DNA from 3 places in the Roseateles sp. P1_C1_2 genome. Region 3 is predicted to be linked to each of the others. Evidence: predicted binding sites of a transcription regulator. Region 3 holds the regulator's gene; each other region holds the start of a gene.
What was found. Region 3 encodes HrcA, which represses chaperone genes, less so after heat shock. Its sites were predicted from a motif close to TTAGCACTCNNNNNNNNNGAGTGCTAA; they were not measured.

Region 1: a site for HrcA is predicted at 1,054-1,080, ahead of rpoH (RNA polymerase sigma factor RpoH). Genes of this name have one in related genera too.
Region 2: a site for HrcA is predicted at 2,121-2,147, ahead of AC1D2H_RS20470 (co-chaperone GroES). Genes of this name have one in related genera too.

Annotation. Positions count from the first base shown of each region.
Region 1 covers NZ_JBFUAB010000009.1:71,215-76,722, forward strand. The annotation lists gene AC1D2H_RS10435 (CHASE domain-containing protein) at 1-442, shown strand, start outside; gene AC1D2H_RS10440 (chemotaxis protein CheW) at 474-974, shown strand; gene rpoH (RNA polymerase sigma factor RpoH) at 1,133-2,050, shown strand; gene AC1D2H_RS10450 (SCO family protein) at 2,094-2,705, opposite strand; gene cyoE (heme o synthase) at 2,702-3,607, opposite strand; gene AC1D2H_RS10460 (COX15/CtaA family protein) at 3,610-4,695, opposite strand; gene AC1D2H_RS10465 (SCO family protein) at 4,937-5,508, opposite strand, start outside.
Region 2 covers NZ_JBFUAB010000020.1:121,884-127,391, forward strand. The annotation lists gene AC1D2H_RS20455 (amino acid ABC transporter substrate-binding protein) at 1-54, opposite strand, end outside; gene AC1D2H_RS20460 (LysR substrate-binding domain-containing protein) at 163-1,080, opposite strand; gene AC1D2H_RS20465 (hypothetical protein) at 1,292-1,951, shown strand; gene AC1D2H_RS20470 (co-chaperone GroES) at 2,243-2,533, shown strand; gene groL (chaperonin GroEL) at 2,632-4,281, shown strand; gene AC1D2H_RS20480 (MipA/OmpV family protein) at 4,362-5,222, opposite strand; gene AC1D2H_RS20485 (tetratricopeptide repeat protein) at 5,219-5,508, opposite strand, start outside.
Region 3 covers NZ_JBFUAB010000017.1:169,859-175,366, reverse strand. The annotation lists partial or broken gene AC1D2H_RS18285 (IS3 family transposase) at 1-24, shown strand, start outside; tRNA gene AC1D2H_RS18280 (tRNA-Ile) at 225-301, opposite strand; gene hrcA (heat-inducible transcriptional repressor HrcA) at 326-1,333, opposite strand; gene AC1D2H_RS18270 (NAD kinase) at 1,401-2,267, shown strand; gene recN (DNA repair protein RecN) at 2,278-3,972, shown strand; gene rapZ (RNase adapter RapZ) at 3,969-4,883, shown strand; gene AC1D2H_RS18255 (BlaI/MecI/CopY family transcriptional regulator) at 4,936-5,322, shown strand; gene AC1D2H_RS18250 (M56 family metallopeptidase) at 5,396-5,508, shown strand, end outside.

The sequences.
Region 1 (5,508 bases), on a different contig from region 3:
GGCGAGCCGCGAGGCGCCCCCCGACGAGCCGACCAGTCCGCGCGCCAGCCCGCAGCGGCGCCTGCTCTATGTGGAGGACAACCCGCTCAATGCCGAGGTCATGCGCGGCATCCTGGACCAGCGCCCGGGGATCGAGCTGGAGATCGCCCCGACCGTGGAAGCGGGCTTGCGCGCGCTGCGCGAGCGCCCGCCGGCCCTGCTGCTGCTGGACTGGCAACTGCCCGATGGCGACGGGCTGACGCTGCTGAGCCGCATGCGCGACCTGGGCCGGACGCTGCCGCCCGTCATCGTCGTTTCCGCCAATGCCCAGCCGGAGCAGATCGCCGCGGCCCAGGTGGCGGGCGCCCAGCACTACCTGACCAAGCCGCTGGACGTGCGTGAATTGCTGGCCCTGGTCGACGAATTGTTGGCGGCAGGAGGCGGCCTGGCGGGGGCAGAATGAGGGCCCAGACCCCAACACGCATCAGCGCCCGATGAGTTCCACAGACCTCGTTCCCAGCACCGGTGCCCAGGCCGTGCAGGCCCTGGCACGTACCAATGGCCGCCAGTTCCTGACCTTCCGCATCGCCGAGGAGGAATACGGCCTCGACATCCTGCGCGTGCAGGAAATCCGCTCCTATGAGCCGCCCACCCGGGTTGCCAATGCGCCGGCCTTCGTCAAGGGCGTCGTCAACCTGCGTGGCGTCATCGTGCCCATCGTCGACCTGCGCATCCGCCTCGGTCAGGCCGGCGAATACAACGCCTTCACCGTCGTCATCGTGCTGAACGTGGCCAACCGCGTCGTCGGCGTCGTGGTGGACTCGGTCTCCGACGTGCTGGAACTCAGCGCCGACGAGATCAAGCCCCGCCCCGAAGTGGCGGCCGCCCTGGACGCCCGTTTCATCACCGGCCTGGGCAAGCTCGGCGAGCGCATGCTCATCCTGCTGGACATCGAGGCGATGATCAAAAGCCCGGATTTCGGCCTCGTCGACTAGCCAAATTCGGCTGAAAGTTAGCGATCGCTGACTGTTTCACCGTTGGAAACATTGCATTCCACCGGATGCACGACTGGTCTTAGCACTCATCAAACCAGAGTGCTAATATCCTGCTCACCGCGGCATCCCGCGCCGCGGTTTAGCAAGGATTCATGACGATGTCCGCCTCTTCTGCCATTGCCGTCCGCGACCCCTGGGCCCTCGTGCCCTCGCTGGGCAATCTGGACGCATACATCTCCGCCGTCAATCGCCTGCCGCTGCTGACCGCCGAAGAAGAAGGTTCCGCTGCGCGCAGCCTGCGCGACAAGGGCGACCTGGAAGGCGCCGGTCGCCTGGTGCTGTCGCATCTGCGCCTGGTGGTGGCCATCTCCCGCCAGTACATGGGCTATGGCCTGCCCCAGGGCGACCTGATCCAGGAAGGCAATGTCGGCCTGATGAAGGCCGTCAAGCGCTTCGACCCCGACCAGGGCGTGCGCCTGGTGAGCTACGCCATGCACTGGATCAAGGCCGAGATCCACGAGTACATCCTGAAGAACTGGCGCATGGTCAAGGTCGCGACGACCAAGGCCCAGCGCAAGCTGTTCTTCAACCTGCGCTCGATGAAGCACCAGCTCAAGGCCGGCAATCCCGACGCTGCGACGCACCGCAACACGCTGACCGAAGCCGAAGTGGCCCATGTGGCCAGCACGCTGAACGTCAAGCGCGAGGAAGTGCTGGAGATGGAGACCCGCATGTCGGGCGGCGATGTGGCGCTGGAGCCGCAGACCGACGACGAAGGCGAGAGCTTTGCGCCCATCGCCTACCTCGCCGACGACAGCCATGAGCCGACCCGCGTCATCGAGGCCCGCTCGCGCGATGCGCTGGCCGGCGACGGCATCCAGCGCGCGCTGGAGGTACTGGACCCGCGCAGCCGCCGCATCGTCGAGGAGCGCTGGCTGAAGGTGAACGACGACACCTCGGGCGGCATGACGCTGCATGAGCTGGCCGCCGAGTACGGCGTGTCGGCCGAGCGCATCCGCCAGATCGAAGTGGCGGCGATGAAGAAGATGAAGAAGGCGCTGACTGAAACCGCCTGAGCTTGCGGTGCGCCAAACAAAAGGCCCCTCGCGGGGCCTTTTTTCATTTCTTGCCGGAGGAGGCCTCGGCCAGCAGCAGCTTGATGTCGTCCGCCAGCGGTTGGGCGCCGGCGCCGTAGCGGGCGTAGACGCGCACGCGGCCCTCGGTGTCGAAGATGAAGCTCGCCGCCGTGTGGTCCATCGTGTAGGTCTCGGGCGTCTTGCCCGGCACCCTGGCGAAGAAGACCTTGAACTCCTTGGCCGCGGCCTGGGTCTGCTCCTCGCTGCCACGCAGGCCGACGAAGCTCGGGTCGAAGCTGGCCAGATAGGCCTTCAGCAACTGGGCCGTGTCGCGCTCCGGGTCGATGGTGACGAAGACGCCCAGCACCTTGTCGCCATCGGCACCCAGGCTGCGCTTGACCTCGGCGACCTCGGCCATCGTCGTCGGGCAGACGTCGGGGCATTGGGTGTAGCCGAAGAAGACCACCAGCACCTTGCCCTTGAAGTCGGCCAGCGACCGGGCGCGGCCGTCCTGGTCGCTCAGGTTCAGCGTCCTCGCGTATTCGGCGCCGGTCAGGTCGATGCCCTTGAAGGCCAGCTTGTCGGGGCCGGACTTCTGGCAGCCGGCGAGAGCGAAGGTGATCAGCGCGGCCAGCGCGAAGCGACGGGTGTTCATGCGATGTAGTGGTCGATCAACAAGGCCGCAAACAGCAGCGACAGATGCCAGATGGAGAACCAGAAGGTCCGCCTTGCCAGCATCTCCGAATACGAGCGCCACAGCCTGAAGGCATAGCCGCAGAAGCCCAGGCCCAGGATGATGGCGCTGGCCAGGTAGAACCAGCCGCTCATGCCGGTCAGGAAGGGCAGCAGCGTGGCCGCGAACAGCACCCAGGTGTAGAGCAGGATCTGCAGCCGCGTGTAGTCGTTGCCGTGGGTCACCGGCAGCATGGGCAGGCCGGCGCGGGCGTAGTCCTCGGCGCGGTACAGCGCCAGCGCCCAGAAGTGCGGCGGCGTCCACAGGAAGATGATGAGGCAGAGCAACCAGGGCTCGGGGCCGAGGTCGCCGCGCAGCGCGGCCCAGCCCAGCACCGGCGGCATGGCGCCCGACGCGCCGCCGATGACGATGTTCTGCGGCGTCATCGGCTTCAGGATGACGGTGTAGATGACGGCATAACCGATGAAGGTGGCGAAGGTCAGCCACATCGTCAGCACGTTGACGTAGAAGCCCAGCAGCGCCATGCCGATCGCGCACAGTGCGGCCGAGAAGGCCAGCGTCTGCGGGCGGCTGAGCTCGCCCTTGGCCGTGGCGCGCCAGGCGGTGCGCTTCATGCGCGCGTCGATGCCATCCTCGATCAGGCAGTTGAAGGCCGCCGCCGCGCCGGCCACCAGCCAGATGCCGGCTATTGCCGCGAGCATGGTCAGGCCCTGGGCCAGCGACGGCAGGCCGGGCACGGCCAGGGCCATGCCGATGGCGGCGCAGAAGACGATGAGCTGGACGACACGCGGCTTGGTCAGCTGGTAGAACTGCTGCCAGCGCGGGCTGTGCACGAAGGCGCTGGCGGTGGACGTGGAAGCCATGGTCAAGTTTGCGCCCTCAGGCGCGCGAGCAAGGTGGTGAGCAGGGCGAGCAGCACGGCGGCGCCGGCGGTGTGGGCCAGGGCAGCCACGATAGGCCAGTCGAGCACGACATTGGACAGGCCCGAGGCGAGCTGCCAGCCGGCAGCGGCGAGCAGCCAGCGTGACCAGTTCGAGGCATGCCGATGCAGCGCCCAGGCCAGCGCCAGGATGGCCGCGAAAACGAAGCCCGCGCCGATGCGATGGGCCATGTGGATGGCGGCCAACGCCTCGAAGCCCAGCCAGCCGCCGTCGGCGCGCTGGCCCAGCTCGCGCCAGAGCTGGAAGCCCTGGGCGAAGTCCAGCTGCGGCCACCACTGGCCGCCGTGGCAGGTCGGGAACTCATCACAGGCCAGCACCGCGTAATTGGTGCTGACCCAGCCGCCGAGGGCGACCTGAGCGAGGGCGAGCAGCAGCACGGCCGCGACGCCGAGCCGCAGCGCCGCCGGCAGCCGCAGCGGGCGCGGCTCGTAGGCCTCGTGCTGCCAGGCCAGCAGCATCAGCAGGCCCATGCCGAACAACAGGTGCAGGGTGACGATGGCCGGGAAGAGTTTCATCGTGACCGTCAGCGCGCCAAAGGCGCCCTGCACGCAGACCCAGACCAGCGTCAGCGTCGGCAGCCAGGGCGAAGGCGCGGCGGTTCGATCATGACGCTTCAGCCGCCAGCTCAACACCGCCATGACGAGGATGAGCAGGCCGACGCCGCTGGCCAGGTAGCGGTGGACCATCTCTATCCAGGCCTTGCCATGCGTGACCGGGCCGGTCGGCATCGCGGCCTGGGCGGCCTCGATGTGGCCGTGGGCACCGACCGGGCTGGCGGCGCTGTAGCAGCCCGGCCAGTCGGGGCAGCCCAGGCCCGAATCGGTCAGGCGCGTGAAGGCGCCGAAGACGATGAGGTCGAAGGTCAGGAACAGCGTCAGCAGCGTCAGCGCGCGCAGCCGCCCCGCCGGCGTCGCGCTGCGCGAGCGCTGGCGCCACCACAGCAGCGGACCAAGGGCGACCGCACCGCCGATGGCGGCGACCTGGCCGAGCGGGAGCAGCAGCTCGTTCATCTCGGTACCCCGGGCATTCCGGGCCGAGCGCCGGGCCGCTCCCTAGCCGGCCCGCGCTGGCGATGTGCATGCGGCTCGATGCCGCATGCATCGCCGTCCCCGCGGGGGCTGAGGCCGGACACATGGCGCCCAGCGGGCGGCATGTGCCTGCCGAAGAGCTGCAGCTCATGCCGCAGCGCGGTCTGCAAGACCGACCGGGCTCGCCCGCGTTCAGCGGGGCGAGATTGGGCGAGGGGCACGTTCATCTTCCCGCGGTGTCCCAGAAGGCGCTGGCCTTCAGCAGCTTGTCGAGGTCGGCCTTGAGCTTCTTGGGCTCGGGTTCGGCCGGCGCGCGCTCCATCCAGCGGTTCATCGGGTCGATGACGTAGAAATGATCGCTGGCCGCCTTGCCCACCGCAGGCTGCAGCCAGGCCGCGAGGCGCTCGGCCGGCACGCGCAGCACGGTGACCTCGGCGCCCTTCTGGCTGATGGCCGCCATGACCTCGGCGCGCGGCATGCCGGTGTCGGGAATGAGCCAGAGCTTGTCGACGCGCGCGCGCTCCTTGCCCAGCATCTCGCGCAGCTGGCGCTGCACGAAGAGCTGGCGTTCGCAGGCCGCCGGGCAGTCGGAACCCTGCACGACGGCCAGCAGCCACTGGCCACGCAGTGCAGCCGGCGCCACCGGGCGCCCCTGCAGATCGGTCAGCGGCAGGTCGGTGGGCATGTCGACGGCGGGCGCGATCAGCTCGCCATAGGCCGAACCGCTGGGCTTGATGACGTAGAAGGTGAAGTAGGACGCGACCACCGGCGCGGCGCACATGGCCAGCACGAGCA
Region 2 (5,508 bases), on a different contig from region 3:
ATGCACGGCAGAGACGCCGGCGAACAGGGCCGCGACGAGCAGAACTTTCTTCATGGAGACTCCAACAACAGGAAGTGGATATCGATAACAGGCACTAGCAGACCACGCCCCGCGTTCAGCCCGAATCCGGGTTTACACGATGCATGCCGAAGCTGGATGAGCTCATGCCTGAGACAGCAGATAGTCCCACAAAGCCAAGGAGGCAGGCTTGAGCCGGCGCGAAAGCTCGGGCTTCTCGCGATAGATGCGCAGCTCCATGCTGACGCTGAAAGTCCCTGGCGCCGCGGCTGGCACGAGACGGCCGCTGGCGATCTCCTTTTGCACCGAGCTGGCAGGCAGGAAGGCGAAGCCATGGCCTTCGAGCGCCATCGCCTTCAGGCCTTCGGCCATGTCGGTCTCGTAGATGGCATCCAGGTTCAGCGCGCAGTCGGCTTCCTTGACGATCAGCTCGACGAGGCGGCCGAGATAGGCGCCGGCGGCATAACTGAGAAAGGGGATCTTCTGGCCAGGCCGACCGGGCAGGCGGAACAGCGGCTCGCCATTCGTGTCGGCCTTGGCGTAAGGCGACAGGGTCTCATGGCCGAGCGACACCATCTGGTAGCGCTCCGGGTCCAGCTGCAGCGGCTGGCTGGCGTGGTGGTAGACCAGCAGCAGATCGCAATTGCCTTCACTGAGCTGCAGCATGGCGTCGTGCACATTGGCCGCGTTGAGCCGGCACTTGATGGCGCCGAAGCCGCGGCGCAGCCCCATCAGCCAATGCGGGAAGAAGGAGAAGGCCAGCGAGTGCGGCACGGCGAACTCGATCATGTCCTGGTCCGACGCCTGGTGGCTGCGCAACATATTGCGCGTGGCCTGCAGGTTGCCGAGCAGCTCGACGGCCTGGGCGAGCAGCGTCGCGCCGGCGGCCGTCAACCGGGTCGGATAGGACGAGCGGTCCACGAGGTCGACCCCCGCCCAGGCCTCCAGCGCCTGGATGCGGCGCGAGAACGCCGGCTGGGTCACGTGGCGCAGCTGGGCGGAGCGGGAAAAGCTGCGCGTCTCGGCCAGGCTGACGAAGTCTTCAAGCCATTTGGTTTCCACCGGCGGCAGTGTAGCCAAGGCCTCCCGGCCGGCCGCAACCGCCCTGCCCGAGCCCGACTTCACGCCGCCAGCACGCTTGACCCCCCTCAAGCGCGGCCCCTAGGTACTTGACTCCCCCTCAACTGAAGGGGCGTCAGCCGGCCCGGCGGGAGGACGCTTGTTTAAAGTCCAGCCACAACCCCAACTCGAACAAACCCGGACGGAGAACGCCATGCGCGCGACGAGCAAACTTCTGGCACTCGCCTTGACAGCCACCATGCAGTCGGCCATGGCCGGTGCGGTCTTCCTGGACTTCGAGGACCTGCAGACCACTGCAGCGCTGACCACCCGATACTCCGCCCTGGGCGTTGTCGCCAGTGGCGACTCCTGGGGGGCTACCTCGGCTGCCTGCAACTACGGCCCCAACAACACCCCTGGCAAGGTGAGCTTCTTCCGCGACAGCAGCTGCGGCGCGCTCTATCTCGCCCAGGACCCGACCAAGCCCGTCGGCGTCGGCGCCAGCTTGACGCTGGACCTGGCCGGCGGCTTCGTCGACACCCTGTCCTTCGTCTACGCCGGCAGCGTGGGTGCTCCCCACTTCTCGATTCATGTGTACGACGCCGCCGGCAACGATCTCGGCGGGGGTTTGGACAACCAAACCGCCGCCAGCTGCGACACCCTGGTGTTCTGCAACTGGATCAACGCCAAGCTGGACTTCACGGGCGTGGCCCGCAAGGTGGTCTTCTCGGCAGATGACCAGACCATCCTGCTCGATGACATCAGCTTCAAGACGGCCGACGCACCGGGTCGCCTGCCCGAGCCGACGAGCGTGGCTCTGGCCCTGGGTGCCCTCGCCGGCCTGGGCTGGACCCGCCGCCGCGCTGCCCGCTGAGCGCCGCCTGACCCGCAAGAACGACCGCCACGGCGGTCGTTTTTCATTGGCGCCGCCGTTTGCCCGGCGTGCAGCTGCCAGGTCGGACGCCAGCGCTTCGGCGCGATATGGCAAGCCCGGGCCTGGCAAGGCTTGAATCGCCACACTCCGTCCCTATAATGCCTGACTGCTAGCACTCGACTCATTCGAGTGCTAACGAATCGGGCCGACTGGTTTCTGAGCTGGCGGCCCCGTTTTTTCGGCGAGCCGCGGCGTTGCGGCCGCTCCAGTTCCAACTCTCAAGGAGATTCCATGAAGCTGCGCCCCCTGCACGATCGCGTGATCGTTCGCCGTCTGGAGCAAGAAACCAAGACCGCCTCGGGCATCGTCATCCCCGACAACGCCGCCGAGAAGCCTGATCAAGGTGAAGTCCTGGCCGTCGGCCCGGGCAAGCGCAACGACAAGGGCGAGTTCGTGGCCCTGAACGTCGTCGTCGGCGACCGCGTGCTGTTCGGCAAGTATTCCGGCCAGACCGTCAAGGTCGACGGCGACGAGTTGCTGGTCATGCGCGAAGAAGACCTCTTCGCTGTGGTGCAAAAGTAATGTCATGGGGATGGCCCATCACGCAGTGATGCTCCGTCCTCACTGATCAAGAGTTCGAAATTCGACTCTGACCCCAATTTAAGTATCCGGAGAATCAAATGGCAGCAAAAGACGTGATCTTTGGCGGCGAGGCTCGTGCCCGCATGGTTGAAGGCGTGAACATCCTGGCCAATGCGGTCAAGGTGACCCTGGGCCCCAAGGGCCGCAATGTGGTGCTCGAGCGCTCCTTCGGCGCCCCCACCGTGACCAAGGACGGTGTGTCCGTGGCCAAGGAAATCGAGCTGAAGGACAAGCTGCAGAACATGGGCGCGCAGATGGTCAAGGAAGTTGCTTCCAAGACGTCTGACAACGCCGGTGACGGCACCACGACCGCCACGGTCCTGGCCCAGGCCATCGTGCGCGAAGGCATGAAGTACGTGGCCGCCGGCATGAACCCGATGGACCTGAAGCGCGGCATCGACAAGGCGGTCACCGCCCTGGTCGCCGAGCTGAAGAAGGCCTCCAAGGCCACCACCACCTCCAAGGAAATCGCTCAAGTCGGCACGATCTCGGCCAACAGCGACGTGGAAGTCGGCCGCATCATTGCCGAAGCCATGGACAAGGTCGGCAAGGAAGGCGTCATCACCGTCGAAGACGGCAAGAGCCTGGACAGCGAGCTGGACGTCGTCGAAGGCATGCAGTTCGACCGCGGCTACCTGTCGCCCTACTTCATCAACAACCCCGAGAAGCAAGCCGCGCTGCTGGACAACCCGTTTGTCCTGCTGTTCGACAAGAAGATCTCGAACATCCGCGACCTGCTGCCCACGCTGGAGCAAGTGGCCAAGGCCGGCCGCCCGCTGCTGATCGTTGCTGAAGAAGTCGACGGCGAAGCGCTGGCGACGCTGGTGGTCAACACCATCCGCGGCATCCTGAAGGTCGTCGCCGTCAAGGCGCCTGGCTTCGGCGACCGCCGCAAGGCCATGCTGGAAGACATCGCCATCCTGACCGGCGGCAAGGTCATCGCCGAAGAAGTCGGCCTGACGCTGGAGAAGGTCACGCTGGCCGACCTGGGCCAGGCCAAGCGCGTCGAAGTGGGCAAGGAAAACACCACCATCATCGACGGTGCCGGCGCTGCAGGCGACATCGAAGCCCGCGTCAAGCAAGTGCGCATCCAGATCGAGGAAGCCACCAGCGACTACGACCGCGAGAAGCTGCAAGAGCGCGTGGCCAAGCTGGCCGGCGGTGTTGCCGTCATCAAGGTCGGTGCTGCCACCGAAGTCGAGATGAAGGAAAAGAAGGCCCGCGTCGAAGACGCGCTGCACGCCACGCGCGCAGCCGTTGAAGAAGGCATCGTGGCTGGTGGCGGCGTCGCGCTGCTGCGCGCCAAGCAAGCTGCTGGCGCCATCAAGGGCGACAACGCTGATCAGGACGCCGGCATCAAGCTGGTGCTGCGCGCCATCGAAGCGCCGCTGCGCGAGATCGTCTACAACGCCGGTGGCGAAGCCTCCGTCGTCGTCAACGCCGTGCTGGCCGGTTCGGGCAACTACGGCTTCAACGCCGCCAACGACACCTATGGCGACATGATCGAAATGGGCATCCTGGACCCGACCAAGGTGACGCGCACTGCCCTGCAGAACGCTGCATCCGTCGCGTCGCTGATGCTGACGACCGAAGCCATGGTTGCCGAGTCCCCCAAGGACGAAGCTGCCGGCGGCGGCATGCCTGGCGGCATGGGCGGCATGGGTGGCATGGGCGGTATGGACATGTAAGTCCACGCCGGCGACTCACCCGTCGCTGACAAACAAAGGGCTCCCGCGAGGGAGCCCTTTTTCATTGCCTCGTCAGAAGCTCAGTCGGTCGCACGAGCCTCCGAGCGCTTGAACGTGTAGGTCAGCCCGATACCGATGCTGGCGCCCGTCGTCTGGCGCACCAGCGGACTGTCGCGATTGGCGGCCCCGGCCACACTGTCGATGCGGCCGATGGCGAACAGGCGCACATCCGGCGTCAGCTGATGCGACACGCCCCCCTTGAGTCGCCAGGCGATCAGCCCGGCGCGGGCCGCGTAGGCCGGCCGATCCGCCAACACTTCGGTCGGCGCGACGCTGTAATAGGTCGCCCCAAGACGCCGGTCGCCGAACAGCAGGCCCGCGCTGACGCCATAGCTCCAACCCGCCCGCGAACGGTGCTCCAGGGCCAGTTCCGGCTCCAGGCTCATGCCGCGATGCCGGCGCAGGTCGCTGGCCTCGAACACGCCGCGCAGCGGCAGCTCGAAGGTCAGGCTGTCGGCGGCCTTGCGGCCGTTCAGATACCAGCGCCCGACCGGCCCGAACTCCACCAGCGAGTGCAGCCGCGGCATGCCCGCGCGCGCCCGCAGCTCCTTGCCGCCGGCACTCAGCGAGCCGGCGAAGGACACATCCAGCTCGAAGCTCTCGGTCCGCACCGCGCGCAGCCCGGCCCCTTCGTCATCGGCCCGCAGCACTTTGCCGCGGTAGATGACATAGGGCAGCAGCGGCGTGCGCGTGACCTGCTGGTCCGCGCCCGGATAGGCCTGCTGGGACAGGGCGCCGGCGGCCAGGCCCAGTTCCCACAGCGGCAGGTCCGGCTTGGCGGTCGCAGCGTCTTGCGCATGCGCGAGGGTGGCGAGGCAGGCCAGGCTGAAACCGAGAAAGCGCTTCATGGGCGAGGGGTAGGTGGCGACGGCGCGCATCATGCCTGCACCAGCGCCAGCCAGTCTGTGGCAAAGCGTTCGGCATCGCAGAGCGGGCTGGCGGCCATGCGCTCGCGCAGGCCGGCGCGCAGTGCCGCCAGGCCAGTGCGGTCACCGGCCCAGCGCGCCGCCCGGCGCACACAGTCGTCCTCGTCCGCCGCGACCCAGTCCGGCGCCAGCCCCAGGGTCTGCATGAAGCTCAGCCCCTGGCGCGAGATCGGCGCCGCCCCGGGCAGCGTCAGCACCGGCACGCCCATCCAGAGTCCGTCCAGCGTCGTCATGCCGCCGC
Region 3 (5,508 bases):
AATCAGGCCGCGATGCCCGCCTGACTTAAACCAACCGGCCTCCATGGAACCCGGGGCGATTCACACTGGGGCCAGCGATCAAGCCGAGCGTTCGACCGGACGGCTCAACCTTCAGGCGCTATTGAAGCAAAGGTTGGCCGAGAGTTTTTCTACTTAACTTTGGCCAGATGACCAAGTTTCAGCGCAAGGCACATCGCGAATTCGACGAGAACACCGATGGATATTGGTAGGCCGTGTTGGACTTGAACCAACGACCAAAGGATTATGAGTCCTCTGCTCTGACCAACTGAGCTAACGGCCCCCGGGGAGGAGGCGCGGATTCTAGTCAGCGTTGGCTCAGCGCCTGGCCAACCATCCGCGACGTGATGTCGACGATCTGGATCATGCGGTCGTAGGCCATGCGCGTCGGGCCGATGACGCCCAGCGTGCCGACCACCTGACCGTCGACCTCGTAGGGCGCGCTGACGATGGACAGTTCCTCGTAGGGCACCACCTGGCTTTCGCCGCCGATGTAGATGCGCACGCCCTCGGCGCGGCTCGATGTGTCGAGCAGGCGCATCAGCTGGGTCTTCTCCTCGAAGAGGTCGAAGAGGCGGCGCAGGCTGCCCATGTCGTGGCTGAAGTCCTGCACGGTCAGCAGGTTGCGCTCGCCGGAGACGACGACGCGTTCTTCCTGCTGCTGCATGGCCTCGCTGCCCACCTGCACGGCCGCGCTCATCAGGCCGGCGATCTCGCCGCGCAGTGCGTCGACCTCATGGCGCAGGCGCTCGCGCACCGCCTCCAGCGTCAGGCCCGCGTAGCCGGCGTTGAGGCGGTTGCTGGCCTCCTGCAGTTCGCCCTGGCTCAGGTCCTGGGCCGTGAAGACGACGCGGTTCTGCACGTCGCCGTCGGGTGCCACGAGGATGACGAGGACGCGGCGCTCGCCCAGGCGCAGGAATTCGATGTGGTGGAAGACGCTGGGCTTCTTGGGTGCCGTGACGACGCCGACGAAGCTCGACAGGTTGGACAGCATCTGCGCCGCGCTGGCGATGACGCGCTGCGGCTGGTCGGGCTGCAGCTGCGCCGTCTCCACGCCGATGAGGCCGGGCTGGGCCGTCAGCATGGTGTCGACGAAGAGGCGGTAGCCGCGGGCGGTCGGGATGCGGCCGGCGCTGGTGTGCGGGCTGGCGATGAGGCCGAGCTCTTCCAGATCAGCCATCACGTTGCGGATGGTCGCCGGGCTGAGTTCCAGGCCCGAGGCTTTGGAGAGCGTGCGCGAGCCCACCGGCTGGCCGTCGGCGATATACCGTTCGACCAGGGTTTTCAGCAGGGATTTGGATCGCTCGTCCAGCATGGCCGCATTCTATGGACAGCGCTGTTCTGCCCGGGATGTGCAAACCCCCTGTGGTGTAATTTGCCGCATGGCCGAGCGCTTCAGACATGTCGCCATCGTGGGCAAGCATCAAGCGCCTGGCATCAGGCCGGTGCTGGAGGAGATTGCCCAATTTTTGTGCAGCCAGGGCCTGGACGTCTCGCTCGAAGCGGACACGGCGCTGAACACCGGCCTGACGGACTACGACGCGCTGTCCAACGACGAACTCGGCCGGCAATGCGACCTGGCGGTGGTCATCGGCGGCGACGGCACCATGCTGGGCTTCGCGCGCGACATGGCCCGCCACGGCATTCCGCTGGTGGGCATCAACCAGGGGCGCCTCGGTTTCATCACCGACATCCCCATCGAGCGCTGGCGCGAGTCATTGGCGCCGGTGCTGGCGGGTGACTACGAAGTCGAGCCACGGTCCATGCTGGAAGGCGCGGTCTGGCGCGACGGCGAATCCATCTTCTCCGGACTGGCGCTCAACGACGTGGTCGTCAGCCGCGGCGGCACGTCCGGCATGGTGGAGCTGAAGGTCAACGTCGGCGAGCAGTTCGTCGCCAATATGCGTGCCGACGGCCTGATCGTGGCATCGCCCACCGGTTCCACGGCCTATGCGCTGTCGGCCGGCGGGCCCATCCTGCACCCCAGCATCGCGGGCTGGCTGATCGTGCCGATCGCGCCTCACACCCTGTCGAACCGGCCCATCGTGCTGCCCGATCTGGGCGAGGTGCGCATGGAGATCGTCGCCGGACGCGATGCCTCGGTGAACTTCGACATGCAAAGCCTGGCCAGCCTGCTGCACGGCGACACCATCACCGTGCGGCGCAGCCAGCACCAAGTCCGCTTCCTGCACCCCAAGGGCTGGAGCTATTACGCGACCCTGCGACGCAAACTGCGTTGGTATGTTTAGAGCCTGACCCATGCTGCGGCACCTGAGCCTGAAGGATTTCGTCATCGTCCCCGCGCTGGAGCTCGACTTCGAGCCCGGCTTCGCCGTGTTGACCGGCGAGACCGGTGCGGGCAAGTCCATCCTCATCGATGCGCTGCAGCTGGCCCTGGGCGGCCGCGGTGACGCCGGTGTCGTGCGCGAGGGTGCGGCCAAGGCCGAGATCTGCGCCGAGTTCGACACGCCGCCGCATCTGCGCACCTGGCTGGACGAAGCCGGCTTCGACTGCGACGACACGCTGCTGCTGCGCCGCGTCATCGACGCCGCGGGAAAAAGCCGCGCCTGGATCAATGGCGGTGCCGCCACGCTGACCCAGTTGCGCGAGCTGGCCGACCACCTGCTCGACATCCACGGCCAGCACGCCTGGCAAGGCCTGACCCGCCCGGCCGCCGTGCGCGAGCTGCTGGACGGTTTCGCCGGCCTGGACACCGCACCGCTGGCCCGCGCCCACGCCGCCTGGAAGCAGGCCGCCGAGGCGCTGCAAAAGGCCCAGGGCCAGCAGGCCGACGCGCTGCGCGAACGCGAGCGCCTGGCCTGGCAGATCGGCGAACTGGACGGCCTCGCGCCCGCCGAGGGCGAGTGGGAGGAGCTGAACGCCGAGCATGGTCGCCTGTCGCACGGCCAGTCCCTCATCGACGCGGCCAAGTCGGCGCTCGACGCCCTGGACGAGGCCGAACCCAGCGCCCAGTCGCTGGCCGGCGGCGCGCTGGACCAGCTCGAACGCGTACTCGACCATGACGCCCGCCTGCTGCCCGCCGTGCAGGCCCTGCGCGACGTGCAGGCGCAGTTGCAGGATGCCTGCCACACGCTGTCCGCCTATCTGCACAAGGCCGACCTCGACCCGAACCGCCTCGCGGAGCTGGACGAGCGCGTGTCGGCCTGGATGACGCTGGCCCGCCGCTACCGCCGCCAGCCTCAGGAGTTGCCGACGCTGCTCGCGCAATGGCGCACGGAACTCGCCGCACTTGATGCCGCCAGCGACCCGGCCCAGCTCGAAGCGGCGCTGGCCGCCACGCGCCAGGCTTTCGACGCCGAGGCGCAGGCGGCCAGCCGCGCCCGCAAGAAGGCCGCACCTCAATTGGCGAGCGCCGTCACGGCCGCAATGCAGCAGCTGGGCATGGCGGGTGGCCAGTTCGATATCGCCCTGAATGCGACGGACGGCCCGCAGAGCTTTGGCGTCGAAGCCGCCGAATTCCTCGTCGCCGGCCACGCCGGCAGCACGCCGCGGCCGCTGGCCAAGGTGGCCTCGGGCGGCGAGCTGTCGCGCATCGCGCTGGCCATCGCCGTGACCGCCAGCCAGGCCGCCACCGGCAACGCCCCAGGCACGCTGATCTTTGACGAAATCGATGTCGGCATCGGGGGCGCCGTTGCCGAAACCGTGGGCCGGCTGATGAAGCAACTCGGCCATTCGGCCACCGGCCAGCGCCAGGTGCTGGCCGTCACCCATCTGCCCCAGGTCGCGGCCTGCGCTGATCGTCACCTCGTCGTCGCCAAGGCCTTGCAGGGCACAACCACCGTCAGCTCGGTCAGCCCGGTGGTTGGCGAGGCCCGCGTGGCCGAGGTGGCCCGCATGCTGGGCGGCGAACGCCTGTCCTCCACCAGCCTTGCGCATGCGCAGGAGATGCTGGACGCGTCCACGGCCATGAAGCCGCGCAAGGCGAAGTCATGAGCACAGACCCGGATCTGCACGGCGACGTGGTGCTGCTGACCGGCATGTCCGGCGGTGGCAAGTCGGTGGCCATGCACGCACTGGAAGACGCCGGCTATTTCTGCGTCGACAACCTGCCCGCCGAACTGCTGCTGGACTTCCTGCGCCTGGAGCAGCAACGCGGTGAGCGGCGGGTTGCCATCGCGGTGGACGTGCGCTCGGCCAGCTCGCTGCCGATGCTGCTGCCGCTGCTGAAGGACCTGCGCGCCACCGGTGTGCCGGTGCGTTCCATCTTCCTGGATGCGAGCAACGACGCGCTGATGCGCCGCTTCTCCGAGACGCGCCGCCCCCACCCCCTGCGCGAGGACCGCGACACCGGCTTCGGCGGCCTGGAAAGCGCTGCCGATGAGAGCCACCGCCTGCTGCTGGATGCCATCAAGCTGGAGCGCGAGCTGCTGGGCGGCCTCAAGGCCGAGTCCACCGTCATCGACACCAGCCAGCTGCGCCCGGCCCAGCTGCGCGCCTGGCTGGGCGACCTCGTCGGCCCCAACGCCGGCACCAAGCTGACGCTGGTGTTCGAATCGTTCGCGTTCAAGCACGGTGTGCCCAGCGACGCGGACTTCGTCTTTGACGTGCGCGTGCTGCCCAACCCTTACTACGACCGCGAACTGCGCCCACTGAACGGCCGCGATGCGCCGGTGGCCGCCTATCTGGCGGCTCAGCCGGAGGTCGGCCTGATGATGGGCCAGATCGCCGGCTTCCTGTCGCGCTGGCTGCCCAACTTCGCGGCCGACCAGCGCAGCTACCTGACCGTCGCCATCGGCTGCACCGGCGGCCAGCACCGTTCGGTCTATCTCGTCGAGATGCTGGCGCGGCAGTTCGGCCACCACGGTCACGTGCTCAAACGCCACCGCGAACTGGATGCTCGGTAGTTTCAGAATTCTTGTTCTAGACAACTAGTTCTAGAACGATTATTCTGAACGCATGAGTCAAACACCCCCCGCCAAGCCGACGCCGGCCGAGCTGGACCTGCTGCAGGTGCTGTGGCGCCTCGGCTCCGGCGACGCCAAGGCCGTGCACGAGGCCTTGCTGCCCGAGCGCCCGGACGCCACCTACGCCACCGTGCTGCGCCAGTTGCAGGTCATGCATGGCAAGGGCTTGCTGAGCCGAGACGAGAGCCAGCGCCCGCAGCTCTATGCCCCCGTGCAGGCACAGGACAAGCTGCAACAGTCCCTCATGAAGGACTTCATCAGCAAGGCCTTTGCCGGCTCGGGCAAGGCCCTGGTGCTGGCGGCCCTGAAGAGCCATGTCAGCGCCAAGGAGCGAGCGGAAATCCGCCAGCTGCTGGCCAACAAGAGAGATGAAGCATGAGCGCCGCGCCGGGCCGCCCCAAGCAAGCTCGCTCCCGCTCGGCGGGACAGGCCGCAGGCCGAAGGGTGCACTAATGAGCCTGGACATCGTCATGAATGCCTGGGGCTGGGCCCTCGTCAACTTCGTCTGGCAGGGTGTCCTCGTCGGCGGCGTGGTGGCCTTGCTGCTGGCACTGATGCGCGGCGC